4 regions of the Pantoea sp. At-9b genome follow, and region 1 is predicted to be linked to each of the others. Evidence: riboswitches for the same ligand, from Rfam matches in the RefSeq annotation. Region 1 holds a riboswitch; each other region holds the start of a gene.
What was found. A riboswitch is a leader RNA that binds a small molecule or an ion and turns the genes downstream of it on or off. The one in region 1 is predicted to bind thiamine pyrophosphate.

Region 1 (4,359 bases):
GCGCTACAAATCGCCACCAAATCGATACTGCTGTCTGCCAGGATGGTCGCGAGGTCAGCAACTGTCGCGCCATATTTCTCCGCCAGCGCCGTCGCTGCCGGGGCATAGACATCCATGACATACGCCAGCCGACATTGCGGGTGGGCGGCGATATTACCTGCGTGGATCTGGCCGATACGACCGGCTCCCAATAAAGCGACATTCAACATGGGTTGTTCCTCGGGGATAGAAAGGCAGTGGCGCTATTAATCGACACGGGTGCAGATCAAGTCAAAACAAAGCCCCGGCGGCATGATGAATTGATGAGGCAGATCACATGAATTTTTGAGGTGATAAACCTCAAAATCCGACAATGTGATTGATTTCATGTGGTTGATTGGTTTTGCTTTTTGCCCGGATGAACCGATACTGTTTGCCTGTGAGGTTAATGACATCAGGACAGGCCATGAAACAACATCACTGGAAATCGCCGTCGATCAAACACATCGCGCAGGAAGCCAGGGTCAGTCCCGCCACCGTTGATCGGGTACTGAACGGGCGCGAAGGTGTGCGAGACGTGACGCGCAAAAAAGTGGAAAGCGCAATGGCGCGGCTGGGGCTGAACGCAGTAACCGGCGGCACCGTTGCCAACCGAACGCGCATTGCCATTATTTGCGAGTCGGGTTCCAGCTTTCTTAGCCAACTGGAACGCCAGGCACGCGCCGCGATCGGTGATCATCCCCAGCTCCATTTCAGCCTCGATACCGTGCCAAATGTGCAATTCAACGCTGAGCGCTTCAGCCAGCTGATTACCCGCCGAGCTGCCGAATGCAGCGGCATCATTCTGGTCTGCCGCGACGAGGTAAAAATTAATCGTGCGGTCAAGGCGGCAATTGATGATGGCGTGCCGGTCATTTGCCTGACCAGCGACCTACCCAACTCGCGACGTACTGCCTATGTCGGGATCGATCAGGTCGCTGCCGGAGCGACGGCGGGCTGGTTTATGGGCCGGATGCTGCCCGCGCAGCAGCCAGGTCACATTCTGCTGATCTGTAGCTCGACCTATCGAACCCAGGAGGAGCGCGAGATTGGTTTTCGCCGTGTGCTGCGCGAGGCATTTCCCTGGTTGACGATTCGCGACCGGGTCAATATCAACGACGAAGCGGAAACCGCCTATCTCAGCGTGAAAAAGTGGCTGGAACGGGGCAATCCGCTGGCTGGCATTTACAACACCGCAGGCGGTAACGAAGGAGTGGCGCGGGCGCTGACTGATTTTGGCGTTAAGGATCAGGTGATGTTTATCGGCCATGAACTGAGTGAATCGAGCCGCTTGCTGCTGGAAAACGGCACCATGGATTTGGTGCTCGGCCATGATATTCGGCGTGAGATCGATCTTTGCCTCGCCATGTTGCAGCAACCGGGCAGAGGCCAGTTGTTCAATGATATCAAAATCCCGTTGCTCATCTGGCATCGCTATTCCTATTTTGCCTGACGCTTCAGGGGCAAAACACCACCCATAAAATAATCACGCCGAACACGCACACCAGAATGGCTGAAATGATTGAATCAGCACACATAATTTATCTGCCGGATTTCAGGATGAAGAGAGGAGATTACACGCAAATCGTGGAGAAAAATGGATGAACCTGAAACAGGGAATTTTTAAAGGTTAGGCTTTGTTGCCGGGCTTACACTTGACGTAGCCTGGCTGCTGCAATACAAATAGACGCGTCGGGGGAGTCTCGCCTAAGAGACTGAGAGGCTAAAAGCGCACTGCGCGGCTTAGCGACCCTTTGAACCTGACCCAGTTGATACTGGCGTAGGAAGACTGACAGCCTGCCATTCTGGCTGTCTGACATCGGGACGTTTTTCCGTTGCGCGTGTCATTTCCCTCCTCCTGTATCCCGGGTCTCAGTGCGAAAACTGAGAGGCCGATGTGAATTTTCCCTTTTATGTTACGGAATACCCGCTATGAGCCGCTGGTCTGTCCTCGGTGGCGGTGTTGCGGGCCTGTGCGTGGCGACCTTACTCGCTGAACGCGGTGAACAGCTTGAAGTGATCAGCGATGAGTCGCGCCCGCCCGCTTCTTGGTTTGCCGGTGGCATGTTGGCACCCTGGTGTGAAGCAGAGAGCGCACCACGCGCTGTTATCGACCTGGGCCAGCAGGCTGCCGCCTGGTGGCAGCAGCGCGTCAGCAGCGTTGAACATCAGGGCACGCTGGTGGTGGCTCCGCCACGCGATAGCCAGGAACTGAGTCGTTTTGCACGCATGACCGAGCAACATCAATGGATTGACCCGGCAGAGGTGGAACCGGCCCTTGCCGGGCGCTTTGCCCGTGGTCTGTTTTTTGCGCGCGAAGCCCATCTCGATCCTCGCCTGGCGCTGGTGGAAATGCGTGAGAAATTGCAGCAGCGTGGGGTGGCTTTCCACCACGGGAAACCAACCGGGCAGGTGATTGACTGCCGGGGAATTCATGCCGCAGCGGCATTGCCACGCTTGCGGGCGGTGCGGGGTGAAATGCTGATTTTGCACAGCGATGACGTGCGCTTCTCGCGACCGATCCGCCTGCTGCATCCGCGCTTTCCCTGTTACCTGGTACCGCGTCGCGCGGGGCATTTTATGCTCGGTGCCACCATGGTTGAGAGCCACGATGCCAGCCCGATCAGCGCCCGCGCGATGATGGAGCTGCTTAGCGCGGCTTATGCCATCCACCCGGCGTTGGCCGAAGCGCGCATCGTTGAAAGTGCCAGCGGTTTGCGTCCGGCTTACCCGGCGAATCTGCCGGAAATCCACTATCAAAACGGTACGTTTTACCTCAACGGTATGTATCGCCACGGCTTCCTGCTGGCCCCGCTGCTGGCGGAGCAACTGATGCTGCGTTTAACCTCGGAACCCCTTCATGAATATTCAGCTTAATGGCCGCCCGGTGCTGACGGCGGCCCGTACCCTGAGTGAGTTGCTGCGCGAACAGCAAATTGACGCGGCCTGCGTGGCAACGGCCTTCAACGGCCATTTTGTACCCAAAACCCAGTACGACAGCCAGCAACTGGAAGAAGGCTGTCAACTGGAAGTGCTATCACCGATGCAGGGGGGTTAACGATGTTTTATGGCTTTGAACCGCAATCACGCTTCCTGCTGGGCACCGCAGGTTATCCCTCTCCGGCGATTTTACAGCAGGCGATTGCGGCGGCTGGCAGCGAAATCATTACCGTCAGCCTGCGACGTGAAGGGGCTGCGGGTATGGCTTTCCGCGAACTGCTGACGCAGCTCGACTTACGCGTGTTGCCGAATACCGCCGGATGCCACACGGTGCAGGAAGCCGTGACCACGGCGCAGATGGCCCGCGAATTGTTTAACACCCCGTGGATCAAGCTGGAGGTGATTGGCCATGCTGATACGTTGCAACCTGATCCTTTCGCGCTGGTGGAAGCGGCCCGCATCTTGTGTGCTGATGGTTTTCAGGTGTTCCCCTATACCACCGAGGATCTGATTGTCGGTGAAAAATTGCTTGAGGCGGGTTGTGAAGTCCTGATGCCGTGGGGCGCGCCGATTGGTTCCGGGCAGGGGCTGCGTAACATTGAAGGCCTGCGGGCCATGCGCGCCTGGTTCAGCGATGTTCCGCTGATTATCGATGCCGGTATCGGTGCGCCATCGCAGGCGGCGCAGGCGATGGAGCTGGGCTTTGATGCCATTCTGCTCAATACCGCAGTGGCAAAAGCGGGCGATCCAGTGCGGATGGCCGGGGCATTCCGCCAGGCAATCGAAGCCGGCAACGCCGCGTACCACGGGGGGCTGATGGAGCGGCGCGATATGGCTGCCGCCTCCACGCCGATCTTTGGTCTGGCGACCTTTGGCGGGGGACAGTAACGATGGATCGCTATCAACGTCAGATGATGTTGCCGGAAATCGGCGAGCAGGGCCAGCAGCGACTGAGCCAGGCGCGCGTGTTAGTGGTGGGGGCGGGTGGGCTGGGTTCCACGCTGCTACCGCTGTTGGTCGGGGCGGGCGTCGGTTATATCCGGCTGTACGACGACGATGACGTGGCACTGCATAATCTGCACCGACAAACCTTGTTTGATATGCAGGACGTGGCACAGCCGAAAGTCACCAGCGCACAACGCGCGTTGCTGCGGCGTAACCCGCTGGTGCGCGTGGAGCCGCTGCCGCTGCCGTTGACCGCCAGCAATGTGCAGCAGGCACTGCATAACATTGATCTGGTGATCGACGCAGCAGATAACTTCGCCGTGACGTATCAACTGTCAGACGCTTGCCATCCGCTCGGTATCCCGCTGATCAGCGCATCGGTGCTGGGGCGACAGGGTTATGTCGGCGGATTTTGCGCATCGGCCCCCAGCTACCGTGCGGTGTTCCCGCGTTTAC
Region 2 (4,359 bases), on a different replicon from region 1:
CGCCAACTCAGCATTTTTACACAGCGACATAAAATCACCGGCCTGAGCGCGTGTGGCTTTATATTCCGGCAGATAACGCCCGGCTTGTCGCATCATCCACACCGGGGTGACATCCACCGGCTGACGTAACAGGGCACGCAAATAACGATCGTTCTTCAGTTCACTCATAATTGGCTCTCTCACTGACAGGACGCCAGTGTAGCATTTTCACATCGCGCTGGCGCGACACTGGGCAACGGTGTCTTCAATCAGACGTCGCGCCACGGTCCCTGGCGGTGGTAATAAGGGTAATGCATCGTAGCGGAACCAACCGGCGTCCAGCAGTTCTTTGCCGTCATGCTGTAGCTCACCGCCCTCGTATTCCGCCATATAGGCCATCATCAGCGAATGCGGGAAGGGCCAGGGTTGTGAGGTGACGTAACGCACGTTTTTCACCCGCACGTTGCTCTCTTCCATCACCTCACGCGCGACCGCCTGTTCGAGGGTTTCCCCCACCTCAACAAAACCGGCCAGTACGGTGTAAACGTTATTACGATGCTTCGCGTGATTCGCCAGCAAAATCTCGTCACCGCGTCGAATCGCCACAATGATGCAGGGCGCGATTTGCGGATAATAACGTTCACGGCAGTGACTACACAGGCAGGCAAACTCGCGTTTGCTCAGATGCATTTCGTGACCGCAATAGCCGCACCAGCGATGCGACCGATAGAACTCCGCCAGTTGCACACCACGTCCGGCGAGCTGGAACAGGCCGACATCTTCGTCGATCAACTGACGTACTGAGCCCATGTTGTCGGATCGTGATTCACGGATCAGCCAGACGTTTTCGCCCTGCCATTCACCAATCACCATGCCACTACTGCCCGCCAGACCATACTGTTCTGCCGTGCCATGCGGCAACTCGCCCTGCGGTAGCCAAAGTTTTTGTTCATGGCTGACAATCCACCAGCCAGCGTCTACGCTTGAGATCTCACGTTGCATTTAAATCGTCATCCTTAGCGTCTATTCGCAGAATGAACCACTATAACCCACATGGAGCCTCGTATGCTTACTCAGTTAGATGACCTGACCGAGCGTGTAGGCAGCGGTAACGAACTGGTCGATTCATGGTTACGCGCGCGTCGTCAGCTGTTGGTTAACTATTATCAGTTGATTGGCATGAAGCCAAAAAAAGATGCGTTAAGCGCTCTCGATGAGCAGGCGCTGGATGCGTTTTGTCACAACCTGGTGGATTATCTTTCGGTTGGTCACTTCAGTATTTATGAGCGGATTATCAATGAGATGCAGGGCGACAGCCCCCTGATTGCTGCCGCACAGATTTATCCGTTACTGGAGGCAAATACCGAACGAATGATGCAGCTGTATGATGGTCATCTGCAACAGGCTATCACCGACGACAACTGTGTCACTTTCCAGCAGGCGCTGTCTGAAGTGGGTGAAGTGCTGGAGTCGCGTTTCACGCTGGAAGACAAGCTGGTGCATCTGGCGTGGGATAATCAGTTGGCGCGCCCGCCGGTAGCGAATGAAAGCATCATCGCGCGTCCCGCGTAGAATCCGGCATTTGTAAAAGACTTGTTATTCGTAAAAAGCCCTTCTATGCTACGAGGGCTTTTTTATTTTACGGTCTAACACCGTAAATATTTTCTTGTCGGAGTGCCCATTTGGGCTGAGACCGTTAATTCGGGATCCGCGGAACCTGATCAGGTTAGTACCTGCGAAGGGAACAAGAGTAAATATCACAGCCGGCACCTGCGCCGTTTCTGTTACTCCTTCCGGACTCCGGACAAGCAACTTCCATCATTTACAGGAAACTTGCTATGTCTGTTGCAAAAACTTCTCGTCGTGAACAACGCGCCCAGGCGCAGGCCTTTATTGATTCATTGCAAGGCACCGCCTTCCCCAATTCTCAACGCATCTGGATCACCGGCAGTCGTGATGATATTCGCGTGCCAATGCGTGAGATTCAGCTCAGCCCTACCCTGATCGGGGGCAGCAAAGATAACCCGCAGTATGAAGCCAATGAAGCGGTGCCGGTGTATGACACGGCGGGCGCTTATGGCGATCCGCATGCCACCATCGACGTCCATCAGGGACTGACCCGGTTGCGCGCCGGCTGGATCGCCGAACGCGATGACAGCGAAACCATCGGCCAGCTCAGCTCCAGCTATACGCAGCAGCGCCTGGCGGATGAGGGGCTGGATCACCTGCGTTTTGAGCATTTACCCCAGCCACGACGCGCCAAAATGGGCCGTCGCGTGACCCAGTTGCATTATGCGCGTCAGGGCATCATTACCCCGGAAATGGTGTTTATTGCGCTGCGTGAAAACATGGGGCGTGAGCGTATCCGGGGCGAAGTGTTGCTACAACAGCATCCGGGCCACAGCTTTGGTGCGCACCTGCCGGAGAATATCACCGCCGAATTTGTGCGCCAGGAAGTTGCCGCAGGGCGTGCCATCATCCCATCCAATATCAATCATCCTGAATCTGAGCCGATGATCATTGGCCGTAACTTTCTGGTTAAAGTGAATGCCAACATCGGCAACTCGGCGGTCAGTTCGTCCATTGAAGAGGAAGTAGAAAAACTGGTGTGGTCAACCCGCTGGGGGGCCGACACGGTGATGGACCTGTCGACGGGCCGTTATATCCACGAAACACGCGAGTGGATTTTGCGTAACAGCCCGGTGCCGATTGGTACGGTCCCCATTTATCAGGCGCTGGAGAAAGTGAACGGCGTGGCGGAAGACCTGAATTGGGAAATTTTCCGTGACACCTTACTGGAGCAGGCCGAACAAGGCGTTGACTACTTCACCATCCATGCCGGTGTGCTGCTGCGTTATGTCCCGATGACGGCAAAGCGTCTGACCGGCATCGTGTCGCGTGGCGGTTCGATCATGGCGAAGTGGTGCCTGTCGCATCATCAGGAAAGCTTCCTGTATCTGCATTTCCGTGAAATCTGTGAGATTTGCGCTGCTTATGATGTTGCGCTGTCGCTGGGTGATGGCCTGCGCCCGGGATCCATTCAGGATGCCAACGATGAAGCGCAGTTTGCGGAACTGCACACGCTGGGTGAATTGACAAAAATTGCCTGGGAGTATGATGTGCAGGTGATGATCGAAGGCCCCGGCCATGTGCCGATGCAGATGATTCGCCGCAACATGACGGAGCAACTGGAACATTGTCACGAAGCCCCGTTCTATACCCTCGGCCCGCTAACCACCGATATCGCCCCCGGCTACGATCATTTCACTTCCGGTATTGGTGCCGCGATGATTGGCTGGTTCGGCTGTGCGATGCTGTGTTACGTCACCCCCAAAGAACATCTGGGTTTGCCCAATAAGGAAGATGTGAAACAGGGGCTGATCACTTATAAAATCGCGGCACATGCTGCCGATCTGGCGAAAGGCCATCCGGGTGCCCAGATCCGTGATAACGCCATGTCGAAAGCACGGTTCGAGTTCCGTTGGGAAGATCAGTTCAACCTGGCGCTGGACCCGCACACTGCCCGCGCTTATCACGATGAAACGCTGCCGCAGGAATCGGGCAAAGTGGCGCATTTTTGCTCCATGTGTGGCCCGAAATTCTGCTCGATGAAAATCACCCAGGAAGTGCGTGAATTTGCCGCCCGCCAGCAGGCTGAAGCCCAGCCGATTGAAATTGGTATGGCGCAGATGTCCGATGCCTTCCGCAGCCGTGGCGGTGAGCTGTATCATGCCGCTGATGCCCTGAAAGAGGAAAATGTATGACCGCCCCCTTCCCCAGTACCGCCCCGCGTTTAGGGCTGTATCCGGTTGTCGATAGCGTTGAGTGGATTGCCCGTTTGCTGGAAGCGGGTGTGCGTACCATTCAGCTGCGTATTAAAGATTGTGAAGACCATGAGGTTGAAGAGGCCGTGCGCGATGCTATCGCACTCGGCAAAAAGTATCGTGCTCGCCTGTTTATCAACGATTACTGGCGCTTAGCGATTCGCTATAACGCGTATGGCGTCCATCTTGGTCAGGAAGATCTTGATGTGGCCGATCTGGAGGCAATCCGCCAGGCGGGTTTACGCCTTGGCTTATCCACCCATGATGATGCGGAACTGGATCGGGCGCTGGCGCTGCACCCCTCCTATATCGCGTTAGGGCATATTTTCCCAACGCAAACCAAAGAGATGCCCTCTGAGCCGCAAGGCATCACCGAGTTGAAACGTCATCTGACCCGTTTGCAGGGCATTTCAACGGTAGCCATTGGCGGGATTTCGCTGGCACGTGCACCTGAGGTGCTGGCAACTGGCGTGGGCAGCATCGCGGTGGTCAGCGCCATCACCCAGGCCCCAGACTGGCTGGCGGCCACGCGTGAATTGCTGGCGCTGGCGGAACC
Region 3 (4,359 bases), on a different replicon from region 1:
AGGGTAAACAGGAGCAGGCACAGTAGCAGCAACAGTAACGCGGTGACCGCGCCATCATCGCCACGATAGGCACCAATTTGCTGGAACAGATAAAAGGGCAGGGTGCGGAAATCCGCGCTGCCAAACAACGCCACCACGCCGAAATCACCAATCGACAATACACAGGCAAAGGCCAGCGCCTGAGCAAGCGGGCGTTTCAGCGCGCGCAGTTCAATCAGGCGCAGACGATTCCATCCCTGCACCCCCAGCGAGGCGCATAACTGATTGTAACGCGCGCTGAGATCGCGCATCGGGTTCTCCAGCACCTTCATCGCATAAGGGATAGCGATCAGCGCGTTAGTGAAGATCACCAGGCCATCTGCCGACTGCGGCAGGCCAACGGTGGCGTTGAACAGCAGGAAAAAGCCGCTGGCCAGCACGATCCCGGGCATTGCCAGAATCAACATGCCGCTCAGCTCCATCGCCTGTGCCGGGATGATGTGATGACGCAGGCGTAGCTCACGACTGCTCCACAGCAGCATCAGGGTAAGCATGACGCACAACACGCCGGCCCCAAGGGCGATACGTAATGAGGTGAAGGTGGCCTGCCACAGGGCCGGTTGTTGTATCGCCCCGGCCACACCACCGCGCAGGCCATCGGTCACGACCGCCAGTAAAGGCGGGATCAACAGCAACAAGGCTACGGCGATCAACACGCTATCGCTGAGGCGCGCGCGCCAGCTATCCTGCGGATCACGCCAGCCACGTATCTGCTGGCTCCCGGCCGGAATGGCTTTGCTGAAGCGCTGGCTCAACAACACCAACAGTAGACAACAACCTAACTGAAGCAGCGCCAGCAGGGCTGCGCGGCCAGGATCGTAGTCAAAACTCAGCGCCTGATAAATTGCCAGCTCCAGCGTGGTGGCCTGCGGGCCACCACCCAGTGCCAGCACGGTGGCGAAACTGGCAAAGCACAACATAAAAATCAGCGCGGCGGTGGGCAAAATTTGTCGCCGCAGCCACGGCCATTCCAGTAAATGGAACAGGTTCCAGCCGCGCAAACCAAGCTGTGCCGCCAACTGACGCTGTTCGCCCGGAATGCTCTCCAGCGCCTGCAACAGCATGCGTGTCGCCAGCGGCAGATTAAAGAACACGTGTGCCAGCAGAATGCCCTGAAGCCCATAGGGTGAGAAGTGATAATCGATGCCCACCATGCTGCATAACTGCGCCAGCCAGCCGCTGCGGCCATAGACGCTCAGCAGGCCAAATACCGCCACCAGCACCGGCAGCACCAGCGTCATGGCGCACAGGCGCAACAGCAGATTGCGACCGGGAAAACGCCGCCGGTACAGGGCGCGTGCCAGCGGGATGGCGGGAATCACCGAGAATAGCGCCGACAACAAGGCCTGCCAGAAGGAGAACGCCAGCACATGATGCAGATAGTCATCGCTGAGCAGGGCGCGCCAGTCGCCGATGGGGGCTGACATCAGCAGCGCGCCAAACGCCAGCAGCGCCACCGCGCATAACAGCAGCGCGGTGAAACTGCCGGGTAGCAGCCAGCCGGGAATTAACGGCTGACGGCGCGTTGCCATGCACTAATCCAGGCGGCGCGATGTTCGGCAACGTCCGCCGGGCTATATTGCAGCGCCGTTTGCGGGATGTGCAGTGTCTGATAACCGGCAGGCAGATCGCTCTTAATCACCGGATACATCCAGTTGCCGGTCGGGATGGTCTGCTGGAAGGCCGGGCTGACCATAAACTGCATAAATTGCTGCGCCAGCTGCGGTTGTTTGCTGCTGGCGAGCTGCGCCGCCACTTCAACCTGCATATAGTGGCCTTCGCTGAACGGGGCCGCCGCGTAATTTTCTTTCTTCTCTTCGATGATGTGATAGGCCGGAGAGGTGGTATAGCTCAGCACCAGGTCGCCTTCGCCTTTCAGGAACAGGCCATAGGCTTCGCTCCAGCCTTTGGTGACGGTGACGGTTTTCTGCGCCAGTTTCTGCCAGGCTTCCGGTGCCTGGTCGCCATAGACCTTTTGCATCCACAGCAGCAGGCCGAGACCTGGGGTACTGGTGCGCGGATCTTCGTAGATCACCCGCCATTTTTCCGGGCTTTCGACCAGTTCTTTCAGGCTTTTCGGTGGGTTTTGCAGTTTGTTTTTGTCATAGACAAAGGCGAAGTAACCATAGTCGAACGGGATAAAGGTGTCATTGTGCCAGCCGTCCGGTAACTGGAGTGCGCGGGTATCCACCTTGCTTTTGGCAAACAGGCCGGTTTTTTCTGCTGCCTGTACCAGGTTGTTATCGAGGCCCAGCACGATATCCGCTTTGCTGTTTTTGCCTTCCATCCGCACGCGATTGAGCAGTGACACGCCATCTTCCAGCGCGACATATTTCAGTTCGCAGCCGCATTGGGCTTCGAAGGCTTTTTGGACGGCAGGGCCGGGGCCCCAATCGGCGGAGAACGAATCGTAGGTGTAGACGGTCAGGACCGGTTTGGCAGCCAGTGCCGGGGCAGCGACCAGTAACAGCACGGGCAGAACTTTTTTAAACACTTTGCGCTCCTTGAGGAGAAGATAAGGTTGAGTCGCAAAGGATCTGAGCAGTGAGGCATCTCAAATCCCTACGCCGGTATTAACCGGATCAGGTTCGACGGGTCTCTCTCAGCCCCTGTAACGCAGGGCACCCCGTTGAGAACGGCTCATTCTAGACATTTCCGGGTCGGGGCGAAAGGTTCACAACTCCGGCGGAGCAAACCAGGCGGATTTAAAGTCAAACCAGCCGAGCGTATTCATGCGCACGCCGCGCATACTGCGCTGTCCTTCCAGCAATAGCCAGTGATGGAACAGCGGATGCAGGTAGTCACTGTCCACCAACTGTTTCCCCCATTCCGCCAGCGGCAGCGTTTTTTCGCGCCAGCGTTCAGCCGCGCTTTGCCAGTCAATCGGGATGCACTGCTGCATCAACGGCAATTCATACAACTGGGCGAACAACGAGTAATCCAGCGGCAGGGTGAAGTTGACGCTTCCGAGCCAGATATCGCTCTCACCCTCGCCATTAAACCAGGTTTCGTAGCTCAGTTCGCGAGTGATCAGCTCGACGCCCTGCGCGGCCAGTAGCGGGCGCAGCGCATTGGCAATCCCCTCATGCTCGACATGGTGGCTGTACCAACTGATGGTCAGTTGTTTCAGGTTCTCGGGTTTACTGACGGCGGTCAGATCGCGGCGATGGTGCCAGCGCGGCAGCAGGCCATACGCCGGGAACCAGTAGCGTTGATAACCCACTCCGGCATTGTTGAGCAGGGCGATGGGGTTGAACAGATAGCTGACCCAACGGCGGAAATGGGCATCACGCCCCTGTTCTGAACGCTGGTCAAACAGCAGAAAATAGCAACCCTCTTCGAGACGACTCTCTTCCGATTTTTCATCGGCGGTTTCGCCCTGCAATTTTACCCCGGCATACACCAGTTCATCGCTGATTTCCGGCAGCACCCAAATTGAGACATCGTCAATCAGCGCGCGGTAGCCGAAGTAGTCATCAAAGGCGGCGATCTTGAGCTGACTTTGCTGATTGCGCACCACGCTGTAGGGGCCGGTGCCAATCGGTTGTCGGGCGAAGTCGCGCAGGGTTTGCCATTCGCGCGGCAGGATCATCGCGCTGACGCTACCGAGTAGCCACGGCAGCCAGTTATCGGGTTGCGTCAGTTGGATATCCAGCGTCCAGGGCGCAGGGGAGTGCAGTTTTGCGAGATGCGAAAACAGCGGCTGGCTGCGCAGGCGTTCCAGTGAGCTGATGACATCCTCCATCTCCAGCTCGCGCCCATGGTGAAAGCGAATCGCCGGACGCAGGAAGAAACGCCAGTGCAGCGGCGATGTCTGTTGCCAATGGTGAGCGATATCGGGTTCGATTTCCCCCTTTTCCTCATTTACCCGGGTCAGGCCACTGAAGATTTGCCGCGCCAGATGGGTTTCAGATCGGCGCAGTGGGGAGCCAGGCAGCAGGTTGGGGAGCGGGCGATAGTAAAGGACGCGCAGGATATGCTTACCCTGACGAAAGCTGCGGCCGAGGTGGGCTGCAATCATTTGTCGCACCTGATTTTTGTCGCCCACCAGTTGCACCAGTTGTTCGATGCGATCCTGTTCCAGTAAATCTTCCGCACGTTGCTGCTGCAAGGCCAGGCCGGTGTAGCAAAAACTCAGCGTCGAGCGTTTACCACGCCCGGCTTCGGCCTGCCAGATTAGCCAGCCTGCATCCTGCATGGCATTCAACAGGTTACGCATATGACGGCGTGAGCAATGCAGCAATTCCGCCAGATCGCTCAGGGTGGTTTCCTGATCCTGACCCTGGCAGCTTTGCCACAGGCGGATAAATTGCTGTTGTA
Region 4 (4,359 bases), on a different replicon from region 1:
AGCAGAAACAATCGCAACCTCCAGAGGCAGCAAAAAGTTCTATTTTGTTGTGCCTTGGTATAGTGACTATACCTTGATATCGTCAGCTATATTGTCTAGGATTTTTTGCGGAAGCCAGCGCTGTGCTGGCTCCTGGCCTTAAGTAGAGGCTGTGAGGCAGTCATCGAACGACTAACATTCTTCGGTAAAGCTAACGAGTTACTCTTCTTAAGAAGCGATAGTCATGTTTTCAGGATTAACCTCAGGAGCTGCAAAATGGCTGATGATTTAAAGAGAAAACAACCGGAAGACAAACGCTTTATTAGTCTCAGTGAAACCTGGGAAGTTGAGTATTGGACGCATACCCTGGAGGTCAGCGCGACACAATTACGCACCGCGGTTGCAAACGTCGGTAATGGTACTGAGAAAGTTAAGCAGTATCTGAATCAGTATTTGCGTAATTAAGTCTCCTGTCCCGGTATCTGACTAACCCCGTTCTGCGGGGTTTTTTATTACTTATGGTTTTTCAGGTTAAGTTTTCAATCTGATGAAATGGCACAGACTTAAACAGGTAGCCTTGCAGTCCCCATATCTGGGCAACTTTTAATGCTTCCATATGCAGCCGGTTCTCGATGACGGCACACTGTTGATTTAATAGGGTTCGTGTGTTGCTCAAATCCCATGATGAAATCACAACTTCTGGATTCAATGGCCTTTTCTCATCCGAAACCAGGCGGGTCAGGAGTTCTATGCCGAGTAATTTTTCATCAATATTGACTATCGGTTCTGCAATAAATCCTATGTTCATACTGTCCCTCATTCCCTGTGTAACAAGCTGATAATGAACCTTTAAAATTGACTAATCAATATTTTCGATCAATAATTGAAAAATGATCGAGAATAACGATCATTTGTAACATCATGAATTTATTTCATTTTTATAAAATTTACACATTTATGTATTGACATTTCAATATTTTACATTGCGATTTGTGCAGTACCTTGATTCCAAGGAGTGATAGGGAAGATGGTGTGGAAGAAGAGAACCGCAAGTCCCCGTCCTGGTGCCAGGATGGTTGGTTGTTGACAGAACAGCAGCGTCGATTTATTGAATCATTTCCTGAAAACATGCAAATTCATCATGCTGTTAATTACTCAGGTTGTCATATTAAGAAAATGAGATGTGACAAGCGAAAGGAGCAATAAAAAGACGGTAGCGCTTTTAATTTTGTAATCATATCGAAGTTGAAATGATGAAATATTAAAAATGAATAAAGTTATCAATGTGTTGATTTCGCTGGAAAGGTTACGGGTTAACAAACACAGTTCTCGCGAAGAGCTCAGAAAGCAGCTATTTAAATTGGAGAACTCCTCGGCAGCGATCTCTGATGAAATAGAGAGAATCAGAAGAATTAAGCATCAGGCAGAGTTTTCTTCCGCCCCGGTTAAGGGAGGAGAGATATCAAGGTTGGCTTTACATATTTTTTCTATTTTGGCTACGGGTGTTTCCTGGCCTTTTGTTCAGAAATGGCTGGGGTTCTGATTTAATTGCTTTGATATTCTATCTTGTCACATTTAATGATTGCTGCATCCTGGCTTTCTTCAATGCTATATGGGTGGCGTTGGATCTTTGATGTGGTGAGTTTTTTTAATTTATTGTTTTGTATGGGTTTGGTGTGGTGGTTGCAATGGTTTTTATATAAGGGATTGATTGTTGTTTTATAGCGACGCTATGGTGCAAAAGATGATAGTGACTAATGTTGAGAATGGGAAGTACAGGACGATATCTTCCGGAAGCCTGAGAATATTAATTTATTTGACTGGCGCAGTACGAGAGGTCTGTGCTGACAAAAAACAAGAAGGGTGTTTTTTCTTTACACAGAAACAAATTGGTAGCGCACTGGGGTATTCTGCAAGTTGGGCTAACATCCATCTGAGGCCGCTTATCTACATTGGACTGGTCGAAGTCCGGCGTACCGGAAGAGCATCAGTGTTTCGGGTGAGTAAGAATTTTAGGATAACGGATCTCTGTTAATTGTAACCTTGAGAAAACTTAATCATCATTTGCAGAGAACGGGTTATGGTTGGCCCGGTGGTTTTAACTTAATACAATTACCCAGCAGTTATTTGCGCCTTTCTGTGCTGCGAGAAAATGAATCCGGTCAGGTAAGCTTGCTTTGCCAGTCGCATTTCCCTTATTCTTGATAAAAGTAAAGAGAGTGTTGCTTTACTCAATGACTAGGGGTGCCGTTTACGGCTGAGAAATACCCTTCGAACCTGATCTGGATTAATGCCAGCGTAGGGAAGTCAGATGCCTGACCGCATTCGCCTTCTTGATCGCCGGTTGGGAGCCTTATGAAACACCCTAACCTTCTTTCCTCCGCGCAGCTCGCGCAGTCACTTCAATTACTCCATCAGCATGCGCCCTTAGTGCACTGCATGACCAATGACGTGGTGCAGACGTTTACCGCCAATGTGCTGCTGGCGTTACGTGCTTCACCCGCCATGGTGATCGACGTCGAGGAGGCCGCGCAGTTCAGCGCTGTTGCTGATGCTTTGCTCATCAATGTTGGTACTCTGACACGCGAGCGCAGCATCGCTATGCTGGCCGCGGTTGAGGCGGCAAATCGTGCCGCTACACCCTGGACGCTCGATCCGGTTGCTGTCGGTGCGTTAACCTTGCGCACCGAATTTTGCCAGCAGCTGTTAAACCAGCAACCGGCGGCTATTCGTGGCAATGCATCGGAGATTCTTGCTCTGGCAAACCAGGCGGCGGGTGGACGCGGCGTTGACAGTTTGCATCAGGCTGATGCCGCACTGAGTGCCGCGCAACAGTTGGCAAGCGATTACCACTGCATCGTGGCGGTTACCGGGGAGGTGGATTACGTCACTGATGGTCAGCATACCTTTGCCATTCCTGGCGGTAGCGCATTAATGACACGTGTCGTGGGAACGGGCTGTGCACTGTCGGCGGTGGTGGCGGCGTTCGCCAGTCTGCCGGGCGATCGTTTGCAGCATGTGGCGGCCGCCTGCCGCGTGATGTCGCTGGCCGGTGAAAGGGCGGCTCATCAGGCGCAGGGACCAGGCAGCTTTGTGGCCGCTTTTCTTGATCAGTTGTGGACGCTGGAGGTGGCACCATGAAACAGATCAACGCCCTGACCATTGCCGGCACCGATCCCAGTGGTGGTGCAGGCATTCAGGCTGATCTCAAAGCGTTCTCGGCATTAGGCGCTTATGGCACCAGCGTGATCACCGCGCTGGTGGCGCAGAACACCTGTGGTGTGCAGGCGGTATATCGTATCGACCCGGCTTTTGTCGGCGCGCAGTTGGATTCGGTGCTTGATGATGTGCGCATCGACAGTGCGAAAATCGGTATGCTGGCGGAAACGGCGGTGGTGGAGATTGTCGCTGACAAGCTGAAGCGTGCCAGCCTGCCGTTTGTGGTCCTCGACACCGTTATGATTGCCAAAAGCGGTGACGCGTTGTTGTCACCCGATGCCATCGCCAGCCTGCGTGAGTTGTTGCTACCGCAGGTCTCGCTGATCACCCCGAATTTACCGGAAGCCGCGGCATTGCTTGGCCGCAGCGTGGCGCAGGATGAGAAGACGATGCTGATGCAGGGCGATGCATTGCTCGATCTCGGCTGTGAAGCGGTACTGATGAAGGGAGGACATCTGAGTGATGCTGAGAGTCCGGACTGGCTCATCACCCGCAACGGACGCCAGCGTTTTACCGCGCCGCGTGTCAACACTCGCCACACGCACGGCACCGGTTGTTCGCTGTCAGCTGCGCTGGCGGCCTTGCGTCCGCGGCATGATGACTGGGCGGCGACAGTGTCCGAGGCCAAGGCGTGGTTGCAGCAAGCGCTACTGCATGCGGATGCTCTGGAGGTAGGAAAAGGTATTGGGCCGGTGCACCATTTTCATCGTTGGTGGTAGGGCGTAACGCCCAATTGCCATTTTTTGCCTGCGCATCTGTCTGAAAAATGGAGTCAGCAATTTGCCAGTCTGGCGTATCCCGGTCCAGGCTGTTGGGGGCGAATCGGCAGGTGCCGGTTCCAATCCAGCCATTTATCAGGAGCTAGTATGACGGACATCGTTCAGTTATTGGGCAAAGAAGCGGATAGCCTTCTTCAACATCGCTGCATGACCATTCCAGCGGAAAGCCTTTATTTGCCGGGCGCGGATTATGTTGATCGCGTCATGACCGATAACAATCGTTCTCCTGTTGTATTACGTAATATGCAAACGCTGTACAACACTGGCCGTCTGGCGGGCACTGGCTATCTGTCGATCCTGCCGGTGGACCAGGGGGTTGAACACTCCGCAGGAGCGTCGTTTGCTGCCAATCCTCACTACTTCGACCCGAAAAATATTGTTG

Region 2: linked by a shared signal. The riboswitch ahead of thiC (phosphomethylpyrimidine synthase ThiC) and the one ahead of PAT9B_RS21220 (FAD-dependent oxidoreductase) in region 1 are both predicted to bind thiamine pyrophosphate.
Region 3: linked by a shared signal. The riboswitch ahead of thiB (thiamine ABC transporter substrate binding subunit) and the one ahead of PAT9B_RS21220 (FAD-dependent oxidoreductase) in region 1 are both predicted to bind thiamine pyrophosphate.
Region 4: linked by a shared signal. The riboswitch ahead of thiM (hydroxyethylthiazole kinase) and the one ahead of PAT9B_RS21220 (FAD-dependent oxidoreductase) in region 1 are both predicted to bind thiamine pyrophosphate.

Annotation. Positions count from the first base shown of each region.
Region 1 covers NC_014838.1:208,282-212,640, forward strand. The annotation lists gene iolG (inositol 2-dehydrogenase) at 1-209, opposite strand, end outside; gene PAT9B_RS21215 (LacI family DNA-binding transcriptional regulator) at 446-1,471, shown strand; TPP riboswitch at 1,703-1,822, shown strand; gene PAT9B_RS21220 (FAD-dependent oxidoreductase) at 1,951-2,895, shown strand; gene thiS (sulfur carrier protein ThiS) at 2,879-3,076, shown strand; gene PAT9B_RS21230 (thiazole synthase) at 3,079-3,846, shown strand; gene PAT9B_RS21235 (HesA/MoeB/ThiF family protein) at 3,849-4,359, shown strand, end outside.
Region 2 covers NC_014837.1:255,896-260,254, reverse strand. The annotation lists gene hemE (uroporphyrinogen decarboxylase) at 1-168, opposite strand, end outside; gene nudC (NAD(+) diphosphatase) at 208-981, opposite strand; gene PAT9B_RS01130 (Rsd/AlgQ family anti-sigma factor) at 1,045-1,551, shown strand; TPP riboswitch at 1,640-1,740, shown strand; gene thiC (phosphomethylpyrimidine synthase ThiC) at 1,818-3,743, shown strand; gene thiE (thiamine phosphate synthase) at 3,740-4,359, shown strand, end outside.
Region 3 covers NC_014837.1:750,062-754,420, forward strand. The annotation lists gene thiP (thiamine/thiamine pyrophosphate ABC transporter permease ThiP) at 1-1,571, opposite strand, end outside; gene thiB (thiamine ABC transporter substrate binding subunit) at 1,547-2,533, opposite strand; TPP riboswitch at 2,581-2,678, opposite strand; gene sgrR (HTH-type transcriptional regulator SgrR) at 2,714-4,359, opposite strand, start outside.
Region 4 covers NC_014837.1:2,870,012-2,874,370, reverse strand. The annotation lists gene PAT9B_RS13225 (DUF3606 domain-containing protein) at 256-444, shown strand; gene PAT9B_RS31130 (hypothetical protein) at 506-787, opposite strand; gene PAT9B_RS13215 (hypothetical protein) at 1,247-1,522, shown strand; TPP riboswitch at 2,210-2,301, shown strand; gene thiM (hydroxyethylthiazole kinase) at 2,335-3,120, shown strand; gene thiD (bifunctional hydroxymethylpyrimidine kinase/phosphomethylpyrimidine kinase) at 3,117-3,917, shown strand; gene fbaB (class I fructose-bisphosphate aldolase) at 4,065-4,359, shown strand, end outside.